3 regions of the Micromonospora sp. WMMD967 genome follow, and region 3 is predicted to be linked to each of the others. Evidence: riboswitches for the same ligand, from Rfam matches in the RefSeq annotation. Region 3 holds a riboswitch; each other region holds the start of a gene.

Evidence for each region. A riboswitch is a leader RNA that binds a small molecule or an ion and turns the genes downstream of it on or off. The one in region 3 is predicted to bind cyclic di-AMP.
Region 1: another riboswitch for cyclic di-AMP. It lies ahead of O7631_RS30565 (hypothetical protein); the one in region 3 lies ahead of O7631_RS15205 (C39 family peptidase).
Region 2: another riboswitch for cyclic di-AMP. It lies ahead of O7631_RS20545 (transglycosylase family protein); the one in region 3 lies ahead of O7631_RS15205 (C39 family peptidase).

The regions. Positions count from the first base shown of each region.
Region 1 is NZ_JARUBK010000001.1:6,801,218-6,805,422, forward strand. Features, by position in the region: gene O7631_RS30555 (AAA family ATPase) at 1-299, shown strand, start outside; gene O7631_RS30560 (cation diffusion facilitator family transporter) at 406-1,323, shown strand; cyclic di-AMP (ydaO/yuaA leader) riboswitch at 1,437-1,568, shown strand; gene O7631_RS30565 (hypothetical protein) at 1,624-2,637, shown strand; gene O7631_RS30570 (hypothetical protein) at 2,755-3,270, shown strand; gene O7631_RS30575 (SRPBCC family protein) at 3,876-4,205, opposite strand, start outside.
Region 2 is NZ_JARUBK010000001.1:4,585,063-4,589,267, reverse strand. Features, by position in the region: gene O7631_RS20560 (VOC family protein) at 1-39, shown strand, start outside; gene dinB (DNA polymerase IV) at 97-1,284, shown strand; gene O7631_RS20550 (hypothetical protein) at 1,408-1,743, shown strand; gene O7631_RS20545 (transglycosylase family protein) at 1,832-2,506, opposite strand; cyclic di-AMP (ydaO/yuaA leader) riboswitch at 2,506-2,679, opposite strand; gene htpG (molecular chaperone HtpG) at 2,974-4,205, opposite strand, start outside.
Region 3 is NZ_JARUBK010000001.1:3,248,757-3,252,961, forward strand. Features, by position in the region: gene O7631_RS15190 (acyltransferase) at 1-54, shown strand, start outside; gene O7631_RS15195 (hypothetical protein) at 148-534, shown strand; gene O7631_RS15200 (hypothetical protein) at 666-1,436, shown strand; cyclic di-AMP (ydaO/yuaA leader) riboswitch at 1,722-1,863, shown strand; gene O7631_RS15205 (C39 family peptidase) at 2,097-2,945, shown strand; gene O7631_RS15210 (alpha/beta hydrolase) at 3,080-3,826, shown strand; gene O7631_RS15215 (hypothetical protein) at 3,935-4,205, shown strand, end outside.

The DNA.
Region 1 (4,205 bases), 3.6 Mb from region 3:
CGGGTTTGGAGACCGCGACCGTGAAGGCCGCCGCCGACCTGCTGGCCGAGGTGGAGGGCACGGTCGGCGTGATCACGCCGGTGCCACGTCGCAACGAGGTCGCCGGCTGGCTGGACGCGCTGGACGCGCCGAGGTTGCAGGTGGTCACCAGCCTGGAGGCCAAGGGCATGGAGTACGACGGAGTCGTGCTGGTCGCCCCGAGCGAGATCCGGGCGGATCCCGGTGCGGGGGTACGCACCCTGTACGTGGCGCTGTCCCGGGCCACCCAGCGACTCACCACCATCGACCCCACCGGTTGACCTGCGCGAGCGGCCGCCGGGGGGAGGCGCGACCCGCACACTTGCACACATTGCGATGTGAACATACATTGGACCGGACCTCGGACGGCGGCGGAAGGTAGTTCACGTGGGCGCAGGTCATGACCACCACCACGGATCCGTCGCCAATGCCGCACACCAGCACCGGGGTCGACTCTGGGCGGCATTCGGGCTGCTCGCCACCCTGATGGTGGTCGAGGCGGTCACCGCCCTGCACACCGGGTCACTCGCCCTGCTCTCCGACGCCGGGCACATGTTCACCGACGTGCTGGGCATCGGCATGGCGCTCGCCGCGATCACCGCGACCCGGCGGGCCGCCGGCGACCCGCAGCGCACCTTCGGGCTCTACCGACTCGAGGTGCTCGCCGCACTGGCCAACGCCGTCCTGCTCTCCGGTGTCGCGGTCTACGTGCTGATCGAGGCGATCCGCCGCTTCGGCGACCCGCACGAGGTCATCACCGGTCCGATGCTCCTGGTGGCCGTCCTCGGCCTGCTCGCCAACATCGTCGCCTTCGCCCTCCTCCGCGCCGGCGCGCGGGAGAGCATCAACATCCAGGGCGCCTACCTGGAGGTCCTCGGCGACCTGCTCGGCTCGGTCGGCGTGATCGGCGCGGCACTGCTCATCACCGTCACCGACTGGTGGTGGGCCGACCCGCTGGTCGCCGTCGCCATCGGTGTGTTCATCCTGCCGCGCACCTGGCGGCTGGCCCGGGCAGCCATCCGCATCCTGGTGCAGGCCGCACCGGAACACCTCCAGGTGACCGCCGTGCACGACCGGCTGGCCGCGGTGCCCGGCGTGGTCGAGGTGCACGACCTGCACGTCTGGACGCTCACCTCGGGCATGGACGTGGCCTCCGCACACCTCACCATGGAGCCCGGCGCAGAGGTCGGCGCGGTGCTCACCGCCGCGCGTACGGCCCTGCACGACGACTTCCGAATCGAGCACGCCACGTTGCAGATCGAGCCAGGCGCCGCCTCCGGGTCGTGCGGCTCGATCGAGTGGTGAAGGTGACTTCCCCGTGCTGACGCACTCACCGTCCGTCACATTCGCTGCAGCCGCCCCACCAGTACCGGTAGGCTCTGTCCCGGCCGCCACCAGGCGGCGCCTCCCGGCGCCGGTGGTGGTCGTCGCCTAATCGCCCACACGGGCGAACCGGGGAACCACGTTCCTGGGGTGCATCCGCGTCAGCGGTAGGGATCTTCCGTCCCGAACCCGTCAGCTAACCCGGTCGGCGGCTGACGGAAGGAATGCGCAGTGGCACCAGCACGACCACCTGCCGCCCGACTGGCGGCCCTGATCGTCGCGATGCTCGCTCTCGGCGTCGCGCTGCCGGCCGGCACCGCCTCGGCCGCTCCCCCGACCGGCCAGCGGGCCGCCGCACCCGACTCCGACGAAGAGGGCGGCACCCCGGCACTCCGCGCCCAGCTCGAAGCCGCCAGCAAGGGCTACCTGGACGCGAAACGCTCCCTGGACACCTCCGTGCAGCGGCAGCAGCAGCTCACCACCCAACTGAAGACCATCGAGGTCGAACTCGACCAGCGCAGCGGCAAGGTCGGCGAGATCGCCGGCGTCGCGTACCGCACCGGCCGACTCAGCACCATCTCGGCGCTGCTCAACAGCAACACCCCGGAAGGCTTCATGGACCGGGCCGCCTCCCTGGACGCGGTGGCCGCCAACGAGGACCGGGTGCTGCGCGACCTCCTCAGCACGAAGGACCAGGCCAACCGGACCCGCGCCGCCCTGGACGGTGAGATCAACGAACAGCGCAAGCAGGTCGCGGTGATGGCCAAGCGCAAGGAGCAGGCCGAGCGGGCCCTGACCGTCGCCACCACCCCGAAGCCGCAGACCACCGCCGACACGGGCTCCAACCGGGGCACCTCCACCAGCAACGCGAAGGCCGCGCCACGCAACTCCGACGGCTCCTGGCCGAAGGAGTCGTGCAGCGTCGACGACCCCACGCCGGCCAGCGGCTGCATCACCCCGCGCACCCTGCACGCGCTCAACCAGGCCAAGGCCGCGGGCTTCACCCGGTACGTCTCCTGCCACCGCAACGGCGGCTCGGGCGAACACCCGAAGGGCCGAGCCTGCGACTTCGCCGCGCAGAAGGGCGGCTTCGGCGGGGACGCCACCGGCGGGGACAAGACGTACGGCAACAACCTGGCGGCGTACTTCATCCGCAACGCCGACCGGCTCGCCGTGCTGTACGTGATCTGGTACCGGCAGATCTGGCTGCCCAGCAGCGGGTGGAAGTCGTACAGCGGGGCGGGCGGCGACCCGTCCAGCGACCACACCAACCACGTACACCTGTCGGTCTACTGACCGCTCGTGGCCGGTGCCCCCGTCGAGGAGCACCGGCCACGGCTACGTCGCGGGACGTACACCCGATGTCGCCGGTCATCGGACGACCCGGCCACGGTCAGCGGGCAGCATCGCGGTATGCCTCGGATCCCACCTACCGCCCGCAAGGCACTGCTCACCCTGCACCTGGTCACCTCGCTGGGCTGGCTCGGCGCGGACCTGGTGCTGCTCACCCTCGGCATCGCCGTACAGCGGGGCGCCGACCCGGCCGTCCTCTACCCGGTCGGCGCGCTGGTCGGCACCGTCCTGTTCGCACCGCTGAGCGTCCTGGTCTGGTTGATCGGTGTCGTCAGCGCGCTGCTCACCCCGTGGGGCCTCCTGCGCTACCGGTGGGTGCTGGTCAAACTCGTCATCACCACGGTGATGGTCGGACTGGTGCTGTTCCTGCTCACCCCGAATCTGCGGCACGCCGGAGCGCTGGGCGCCGCCCTGCCCGTACGCGATCGCGCCGACCTGGTGATCGCGCCCGCGGTGTCGACCACCCTCATGATCATCGCGACGGTGCTCTCCACCTACAAGCCGTGGGGCCGCCGGCAGGCCGCCCGAACGACCACCGCGAGCACCGCCCGCACGTCGGTGCCCACGCCGCCATGATCGTCGCCCCCGACAAAGGCGCCGCGAGAGGGCGACGCCGCCCAACGGCGGCCACGCCGCCATGATCGCGGTGCCCAACCGCGACAACGCCCCACGGCGAGTGTTCGCCGCCATGATCGCAGCCCCCAACCGCCACAACGCCCCACGGCGGGTGTTCGCCGCCATGATCGCGGCGCCCAACCGCGACAACGCCCCACGGCGAGTGTTCGCCGCCATGATCGCGCTGCAACCAGGATGTAGTGGTGGCCTGAGCGCCGTGAGGCCACTACATCCATGATCGAGCGTGACCTTGAGGGCTGCGGGCGCGCCGATCCGCCCGCGGGCGGTCGCGCCGGGTGTTCGCCCTCAAGATCCGCGCAACATCAGGGATAGTGCTGTCTCCCGCACGTCGGAGGCAGCAACATCCGGGATATTGCGCGGATCTTGGGGGCGAGGGCGCGGGGCGCGGGGCGCGGGCGCGCGGGGCGCGGGGCGCGGGGCGCGGAGCGCGGGGCGCGGAGCGCGGGCGCGCGGGGCGCACGGGCGTGAGGCGCGGGCGCGCGGGGCGCGAGTGGGGCGCGCGGGCGTGAGGTTTGGGCGCGCGGGGCGCGAGTGGGGCGCGCGGGTCAGGCGGCCGGTGGGGGGTCGTCGGCGCGTTCCAGGGCCGGTCCCAGTCGGGTGGCCAGGGCGAGGTGGGCGGCACGGGCCTGGCGGAACGCGTACCGGAACAGGGGGGCCGGCGCGGTCAGTGTGATCTCGACGTCGATCCGGACCAGGCCGTCCGGCTCGGGGCGCAGTCGGGTGTGGTTGCGCACGGTGGTGGCCGGCCATTGACGGGCCACCATGACGATCTCGTCGTCCTCGTTGATCAGCACGTCCGCGTGGTACGTGGTCGTGAAGCGCAGCGGGCCGACCGCCAGACGGTCGTTGATCGTGTAACTGGCCTGCGCACCGGG
Region 2 (4,205 bases), 1.3 Mb from region 3:
ATGGCCGACCCGGAGGGCAACGAGTTCTGTCTCGACTGACGCCACGTTCGCCCAGGTCACTGCCGCGATCACCGGATGCCATGCGAACATGTGTACGTGTCGCCCGGTGCCAGCATCCTGCACGCCGACCTGGACGCCTTCTACGCGTCGGTCGAGCAGCGCGACGATCCACGCCTGCGTGGCCGGCCGGTGATCGTCGGCGGGGGCGTGGTCCTCGCGGCCAGCTACGAGGCGAAGGCGCGGGGCGTCCGCAGCGCGATGGGCGGCCAGCAGGCACGCCGGCTGTGTCCGGACGCGATCGTGGTGCCGCCGCGGATGTCGGCGTACACGGCGGCGAGCCGCGCGGTCTTCGAGATCTTCCGGCAGACCACTCCGCTGGTCGAGGGGCTCTCCATCGACGAGGCGTTCCTCGATGTGGGTGGCCTGCGGCGGCTGGTCGGGCCACCGGCCGACATCGCCGCGCGGCTGCGTCGGGAGGTTCGGGAGCGGGTCCACCTACCGATCACGGTGGGTGTGGCCCGCACGAAGTTCCTGGCGAAGGTGGCCAGCGGGGTGGCGAAACCCGACGGTCTGCTGGTGGTCGCACCGGACGCCGAGACGGCTTTCCTGCACCCCCTTCCGGTCGAACGGTTGTGGGGCGTCGGCCCGGTCACCTCCGCGAAGCTGCGGGAGCACCGGATCCGTACCGTCGGCGAAGTCGCCCGGCTCGGTGAGGCCGCGTTGGTGTCGCTGCTCGGGTCCGGTGCCGGCCGGCACCTGCACGCCCTGGCGCACAACCGTGACCCACGCGCGGTGCAGGTCGGTCGCCGACGCGGCTCGATGGGTGCCCAACACGCGCTGAGCCGTACCCCGCACGCCCCGGCGGAACTGGACGCCATCCTCGCCGGCCTGGTCGACCGGGTCACCCGCCGGATGCGCGCGGCCGGGCGCTCCGGGCGCACCGTGGTGCTGCGGCTGCGCTTCGGCGACTACAGCCGGGCGACCCGCTCGCACACCATCGGCAAGGCGACCGCGGACACGACGCCGCTGCTCGCCGCCGCGCGCGCGTTGCTGCGGGCGGCGCAGCCGGAGATCGACAGTCGTGGTGTCACGCTGATCGGTGTGTCGGTGGGCAACCTGGACGACAGTCCGGTGCAGCCGGAGTTGCCGTTCCACCGCGACCCGGGCGCGGAGTTGGACGCCGCGGTCGACGCGGTCCGCGACCGGTTCGGCTCGACGGCGCTCACCCGTGCGGTCCTGCTCGGCCGGGAGCCGGGTGTCGAGATGCCGCTGCTGCCGGATTGACCGATCTGCGTGCGGTGTCCGCGCGCGAGTTGCGACAGGAGACACATCACAGCAGGTCGGCGGTTTAGCCGGCGGCCGACGGGTGACCCTTGAGGGGTACAGCCTGACAAGGGGGGACCCACCATGTCCGACGACACCAGCAACCGAGCGAGCCGCGGCGCCGAGCGCCCGCACGACGTGACCGACCCGCTGCTCTGGCAACTGGCGATCGACGTGTTGAGCGCCCACGAGCCGGACGACGAGGGTCAGTGCCGCAATCTCCAGTGCGCCGGGCAGGCCTGGCCCTGCGCTGCCCGTCAGGGTGCCGAGCATTCGCTGCGCCTGTCCCGCGGCGGGTCTGACTCCGTCGAGGTGACCGTCGACGGCGGGACCGACCTGGCACCGGCCTCTCGCTGGGGTCGTAACGCCGGCCCGGTGGCGCCTCGTCGAGCACCGAAGGCGTCCGCCTCGGCGGCGTGACCCGAACCCGACCCGGCACTCGGGCTGACCAGCGCAGCACACACGAACGCTCGGCCGGTGATCCGGCCGAGCGTTCGTGTGCCGTCGGTCAGAGGCTGAGCTTCTGACCCGGGAAGATCAGACCGGGGTCGGCCCCGATCAGCTTCCGGTTGTGCTCGTACAGCGCCTGCCAGCCGCCGGACACCCGGTGGGCGTCGGCGATCTCCGACAGGGTGTCGCCCGGCTGGACCAGGTACGTCTGGCCGCCCGACGGCGACGCGGTGCGCTCATGGTTGCGGGACGCCGGCTGCTCGCCGCGCGACGGCCGCTCCTGCCGTTCCTGCCGCTCGGTGGGCTTGGCGGTGGACTTCGTCGACTTGGCGGTGGACTTCGTCGACTTCGTGGCGGAGCCGCCCGACGAGCCGCCCTTCTTGCCGCAGGTCGGCCAGGCACCGATCCCCTGCCCGGCGAGCACCTTCTCGGCGATGGCGATCTGCTCGCCTCGGCTGGCCAGATCGGCGCGGGCGGCGTACTTCTTGCCGCCGTAACCGGCCCAGGTGCTCTGCGAGAACTGCAGGCCACCGAAGTAGCCGTTGCCGGTATTGATCTTCCAGTTACCGCCGGACTCGCACTTGGCGATCGCGTCCCAGTTGACTCCGGCCTGCGCCGGGGCGGCCGGGCCGAAGAGGGCGACAGCGCCGGTGACCGCGCCGACGGCCAGGGTGCCGACGGCGAGGCGGCGGGTGGTGACCCGTCGATGACGGGGCGTGTGAACTGACGTCATGTGAGCTTCCTCCACGCCGGCGAGGTGAGCTGTCGGGTTCGGGCCGAGGAGCCCGGCCGCACGGTGGCGGCTTCACCCCGAGGTGACGTGCACCGAGGAACGTGTGGGTCCCCCGCTCCTGCCCGGGTGACTGGGTTCCGACGGCCGGGGGCAGGATTTGGCGTTGCCGGCCGTGGTGTCCGCAGTGGCGAACCCGACCGACGTTAGGCACGGTCGGTGACGATCGCCCAACCCCTGTGAAGTTGTTCACCGGGCTACGCGGGGCGTCACCCGCAGCGGTTGCGGGCGAGTGGCCACTGTGCAGAGAGCACTGTGGACCGGTTTCGATCAGGCCCGTGGCGCAGCCAGATCACGGTGTGTCGCCGAGCGACTCGACGTGTCCGTTGGTGATCGGATGCTCGACGTCGCACGCCGAACCGGCCGGCGGGTCCCCTGGTCGGGTGGCCCACCGGCCGGGTGTCGACCGTCTACAGAGTGCGCGCCAGCCGATCGGCGAGCGTCCGGGTGAAGCGGGCCGGGTCGGCCAGCTCACCGCCCTCGGCGAGCACCGCCAGGCCGTAGAGCAGCTCTGCGGTCTCGGTCAGGGCCGCCTGGTCGCTCCCCTGCTCGTGGGCCTTACGCAGCCCGGAGACCAGCGGGTGCCCGGGGTTGATCTCCAGGATCCGCTTGGTCGGGGGCACCTCGTGCCCCATGGCCCGGTACATCTTCTCCAGGGTCGGCGTGAGGTCGTGGGCGTCGCCGACGACGCAGGCCGGTGAGGTGGTCAGTCGCGACGACAGGCGGACCTCCCGGACGCTGTCGGTCAGCGTGGTGCCGAGCCAGTCGAGCAGGCCGGCGAACTCCTGCCGCTGCTGCTCGCGCTCGGCCTCGGCCTGCTGCTTCTCCTCGTCGGTGTCCAGGTCGATCTCGCCCTTGGCGATCGAGCGCAGCGTCTTGCCGTCGTACGCGCCGACCCGCTCGACCCACACCTCGTCGACCTGGTCGGTGAGCAGCAGCACCTCGTGACCCTTGGCCCGGAAGGCCTCCAGGTGCGGCGAGTTCTCGATGGCGGCCCGGGACTCACCGGTGGCGTACCAGATGTCGGTCTGGCCGTCCTTCATCCGCGAGACGTAACCGGCCAGGTCGGTGGGCTCGGTCGCGTCGTGGGTGGAGGCCACGGAGAGGATGTCCAGCAGGGTGTCCCGGTTGTCGGTGTCGTCGATCAGCCCTTCCTTGACCACCGCGCCGAACTCGGTCCAGAAGGTGCGGTAGCGCTCGGCGTGGTTGGCCTTCAGGTCCTTGACGGTGGCGAGGATCTTCTTGACCAGGCGGCGACGGACGATCTGGATCTGCCGGTCCTGCTGGAGGATCTCCCGGGAGATGTTCAGCGACAGGTCGTGCGCGTCGACCACGCCCTTGACGAAGCGCAGGTAGGTCGGGACGAGCGCCTCGCAGTCGTCCATGATGAAGACACGCTTGACGTAGAGCTGGACGCCTCGGCGACCCTGGGGGGAGAACAGGTCAAGTGGTGCGTGGCTGGGCAGGAACAGCAGCGCCTCGTACTCGAAGGTGCCCTCGCCCTTCATGTGCACGACCTCGAGCGGGTCGGCCCAGTCGTGGCTGACGTGCTTGTAGAACTCGTTGTACTCGGCGGCGTCGACCTCGTCGCGGGGCCGCGCCCAGAGCGCCTTCATGGAGTTGAGGGTCTGCACCTCGCTGG
Region 3 (4,205 bases):
GCCGGGAAAAGCGGGCAGACCAACGACTCATCACGGTACGTCGACTCGCGCTGACACCGTCCACCCTGCTCAGTGGGGTTCGGCGCGGCGTGCGACGACACGCCCGTGGTCGGTGCGTCGAGGTCGGCACGACGGTAGCGTGAGGTCGTGCTTCCGGTCGCGTTCACCTGTCCGCTGTGGTGGGTGGCGCGCTGGGCGACGCGGGTGCTGACCAGCCTCGCCGTCGTCGCGGCCCTGGCGCTCGGCGCGGGCCCGGCCTCGGCCGCCGTGCCAACCCCGTTCGGCCTCGGATCACTCCCGGCGACCTGCCCGTCCACCTGCGCACAGGGGGCGGTGCACGAGGCGCAGGCGGCGACCGGGGAGCCCGTCGAGGAGTCCTCCCCAGCGGGGTCCGTCGACCCGCAACCGGCTGCGCCCGGCGACCAGACCACCGCACCGACCGGCCCGCGGCCGGTGCGCGCGGCCGAGTCCGACCGGCTGCCCCTGGTCCACAGCCCGAGCAGCCGGGCACCCCGGGCACCACCCGGGCGCTGAGTCACCGGGACGAGCGTCCCGCCCCGCCGCGCCTGTCGACCCACCAGCTCCGCGCCCCGCCGGCCCGTGCTCTGCCCTGGCCCGGTGGCGGTGGGGCTCCCATCGCATCGCTCTCTCCCGAGGTGCCGACCATGGAGACCGCTGTCTTCTACCAGTTCGTGACCGAGGTGCCGCAGGCCGCCGCCATCTGGTCCACCCTGTTCCTGCTGGCCCTGGGCGTACTCGCCCTGCTGGTGGCCCGCCCCGAGCGGGAGACACCCCCGGACGCCCCGCGCACTGCCGCCCTCACCGCTCGTGAGGTGGCCGCCGCCGAGGCCGCCGACACGCGCCGGTACGCCGAGGAGGTGGCTGTCGCCGCGACCGGGGCGGCCCGGACCGCGCAGCGGCGACGTGCTGACTGGCTGACCGCTCAGGAGGAGATGGAACGGGCCTGGGCCGCGTACGACGAGGCGGACACCGCCGCCCGTCGCTTCGCGGGCGCTGGGGCGCTGCCCACCCCGCAGACCCCCCACACCCCGGCCGAGTACGCCGCCCGCGAGCGCTACCTGCACCGGGCCGCGATGACGGCGTACTGGCGGGGTGACCTGAGCATGGCGCAGCTCGGCGACGTGTTCGCGCACCGGCGCGGCTGGGATCCCCGGCGGCACCCGGTCGAGCAGGAGGTGCTGCTCAGCCGGACGATCCGGGACACCCGGCTGGCCGACTACCAGGCCGCCGCATCCCGGGAGCGGGCTGCCTGGCGGGACGCGGAACTGGCTGCCGACTCAGCGCGGGCACTCGCGACGGAGAGCTGCGCGGCGGCGGCCCGGCTGCGACCGAACCCGCTACCCGCGCGGCGAACGGTGACCGGTGCGTTCCGCCCCGCTGTCGTGGCGCGATGGCGGCCGGCGCGGGCGAGTTGAGCCCGATCCGTGACGTGAGCCGGGTCACGCCGACCGGAATTCGGGCGTCCGGCACGATCGGCGCGAATCTTCCGGTGAATCTGGCCGCGTTCTCGGCGGCCTGTCCGGTTGTCGCCCGTAGGCGTCACCGTAACCGCTTGTCCCATCGAGTCACGTCATCGGCAATACGCGCAGAAATTGCCGCTCCATTTCAGGTTTACGCAGGTGGGGCTGGCTTGGCAGGGGTGCGGACGGGCCAGTACTGTCGTCCCGTCCGGTGCGGTAACCGATCGCAAGAGGCGACGCCGCGCCGACCCGCTCAATCGTGATGAACGAACCGGGGACCCACCAGTAAGTCCGGGGTGAATCCGCGAGCCAGAGCCCGCGGTAGGGCGATCTTCCCGCCCGAATCCGTCAGCTAACCCGGTAGGCGGTGTCGGAAGGAGTTCCATCCTCGTGCAGCACCTTTCCACCCCTCGGTTGTTCCCTCGCCTCCACGGCGCAGCGGTGCCCCCGCTCATTCGTCCAGTGACGGTGAGCTGACCCCCCGGGTCATCGCCTAACCGCCCGGCCACGCCGGGCGTTCCCCTGAGCGGTTCACCATCCGCGGACCACGGTCCGCGCGCTGGCGCCTGCCCGGATACCGGTCCGGTCGCCGGTGTGCCGCTCTCCCCCCGATCCGTGGAGGACCCCGTGAAGCACACCCTGCAGCGTCAGCTCCGCCGTTTCGCCACCGAGCGTCCGTACCAGATCGTTGCCGCCTCGGCCGCGGCCCTCGCGATCGCCACCACCACTGGCGCCCTGCTCACCACCGCCGACGACGCACCCGCCGGCCAGCGCACCGCGACCACTGTCGCCGAGATGCGCAGCGACGTCGCCGCCTCCCGCGGCGAGGTGCGTGAGGCGTCCCCGTCGGCCAGCGCCGCGCCGAGCACCGCCGCTCCGGCCACCACCGCCGCGTCGCCGGCGGCCAAGGCCAAGGCCAACCCCGACCTCACCCGTAAGCCGACGCCGCCGAAGCCGCCCGCGACCAAGGTGCTGGACTACGACTACGAGGCGCAGAACACGTACTACAACTGCGGCCCGGCGGCCACCCGGAACGCCCTCAGCGCCGCCGGTATCGACCGCACCCAGGAGGAACTCGGCGCTGAGCTGGGCACCACCGAGATGGGCACCAACTCCGCCGAGGACACCACGCGGGTCCTCAACGCCGAGGTGAAGGGCTCCCCGTACCGGACCCGGATGTTCGCCGGCGCCCCCAGCCCGGCCCAGATGGACCGGCTCCAGGCCGACGTCGTCAAGGCCATCACCGACGGCCGTGGCGTGGTCGCGAACGTCGTCGGCGACGCCGTCGACACCAACGGCGGTTACCACTCCTACGGCGGCGGTCACTACATCGCCGTCGTGGGTTACAAGGACAACGGCCGTACCGTCCGGATCGCCGACTCGGCCAACGCGGCCGACCCGTCGTACTGGATCACCACCATCGACCTGGCCAACTGGATCGCCAGCCGGGGCTACTCCGCCTGACCCAGGCACGCTGACCGCCGCGGGCGTCGTCCCCCACGAGGGGCCGACGCCCGCGGCGTTCTCGTCGGTGCCGTCGGTGTCCTGCGGAGGCGTCGACTCTCGTACCGGGCCGTGAACCGTGGGAGACTGCGGCCGTGGTGGATGAATCGGGTGGTCAAGCCGGTCGTGGGCGGGTCCTGCTGCTCCTGCACGGAATGGGCACGACCGGGGACGTCTGGTTGCCGTGGGCGCCGCTGCTCGAGCAGCGCTGGGCGGGGCGGTGGCTGGCGCCGGATCTCGCCGGCCACGGCTGGGCGGCACCGCTGCCGTCGTACACCTTTGCGGGGTTCGCCGACCGGATAGCGCGCGGCCTGGCGCCCGGTGACCGGCTCGTCGTGCTCGGGCACTCGCTGGGTGGGGTGGTCGGCCTCGCGCTGGCCGCCCGCGCCGCCGGGACGCCCGTGGACGCCGTGGTCGGGCTGGGCATCAAGGCCGTCTGGTCACCCGACGAGCTGGCCCGCGCCGCCGACCTCGCCGCCCGCCCGGTCAGCTGGTTCGCCACCCGCGCCGAGGCGGCGCGCCGCTACCTTCGGGTGTCCGGCCTGGCCGGCCTGGTCCCGCCGGACCATCCGGTGGTGGACGCCGGCCTGCGTCAGGTCGACGGCCGGTGGCGCCTCGCCATGGACCCGACCGCGTTCGCCGTCGGCGAGCCCGACCTGGCCGCGCTGCTGGCGGCGACCGACGCGCCGGTCGTGCTGGCGCGCGGGGAACACGACCCGATGGTCAGCGACGAACAGCTCAAGGAGTACGGGGTCCCGGTCGCCACGTTGCCCGGTCTCGGCCACAACGCGCACGTGGAGGACCCGGCGGCCGTACTGGCGCTGCTCGACCCGTACCGCTGAGCGGTCCCGACCGGAAATATCGGTCGTGCGGTCGCACCTTCGACACCTACATTCGGCCGGATGCCTGCTATTGATCCGTCCCTTGTGGTCACCGTGAGCCTGAATGTCGTGGACGCTCGACTCGACGATGCCGCGCGTCGGTGCCGGTCCCTGCTCGCGTCGCTCGGCGCGGTGGGTCTGGTGGCGTCCCGCACCGAAGCCGACGGGCCCCGCGACGGGGTGGACGTCGACCTGACGCTGATGCCGTCCGTCCCGTCCGTTTCGGGCGCTGAAGCGGTACGTCACCTGGCCGCGCCACTGCTGACGCGCTTCCGGTGGAGCCGTGGCGATCTCGAGGTGGACGAATCGGCGGCCGGTCACCCGATGGGTTTCGCCGCTG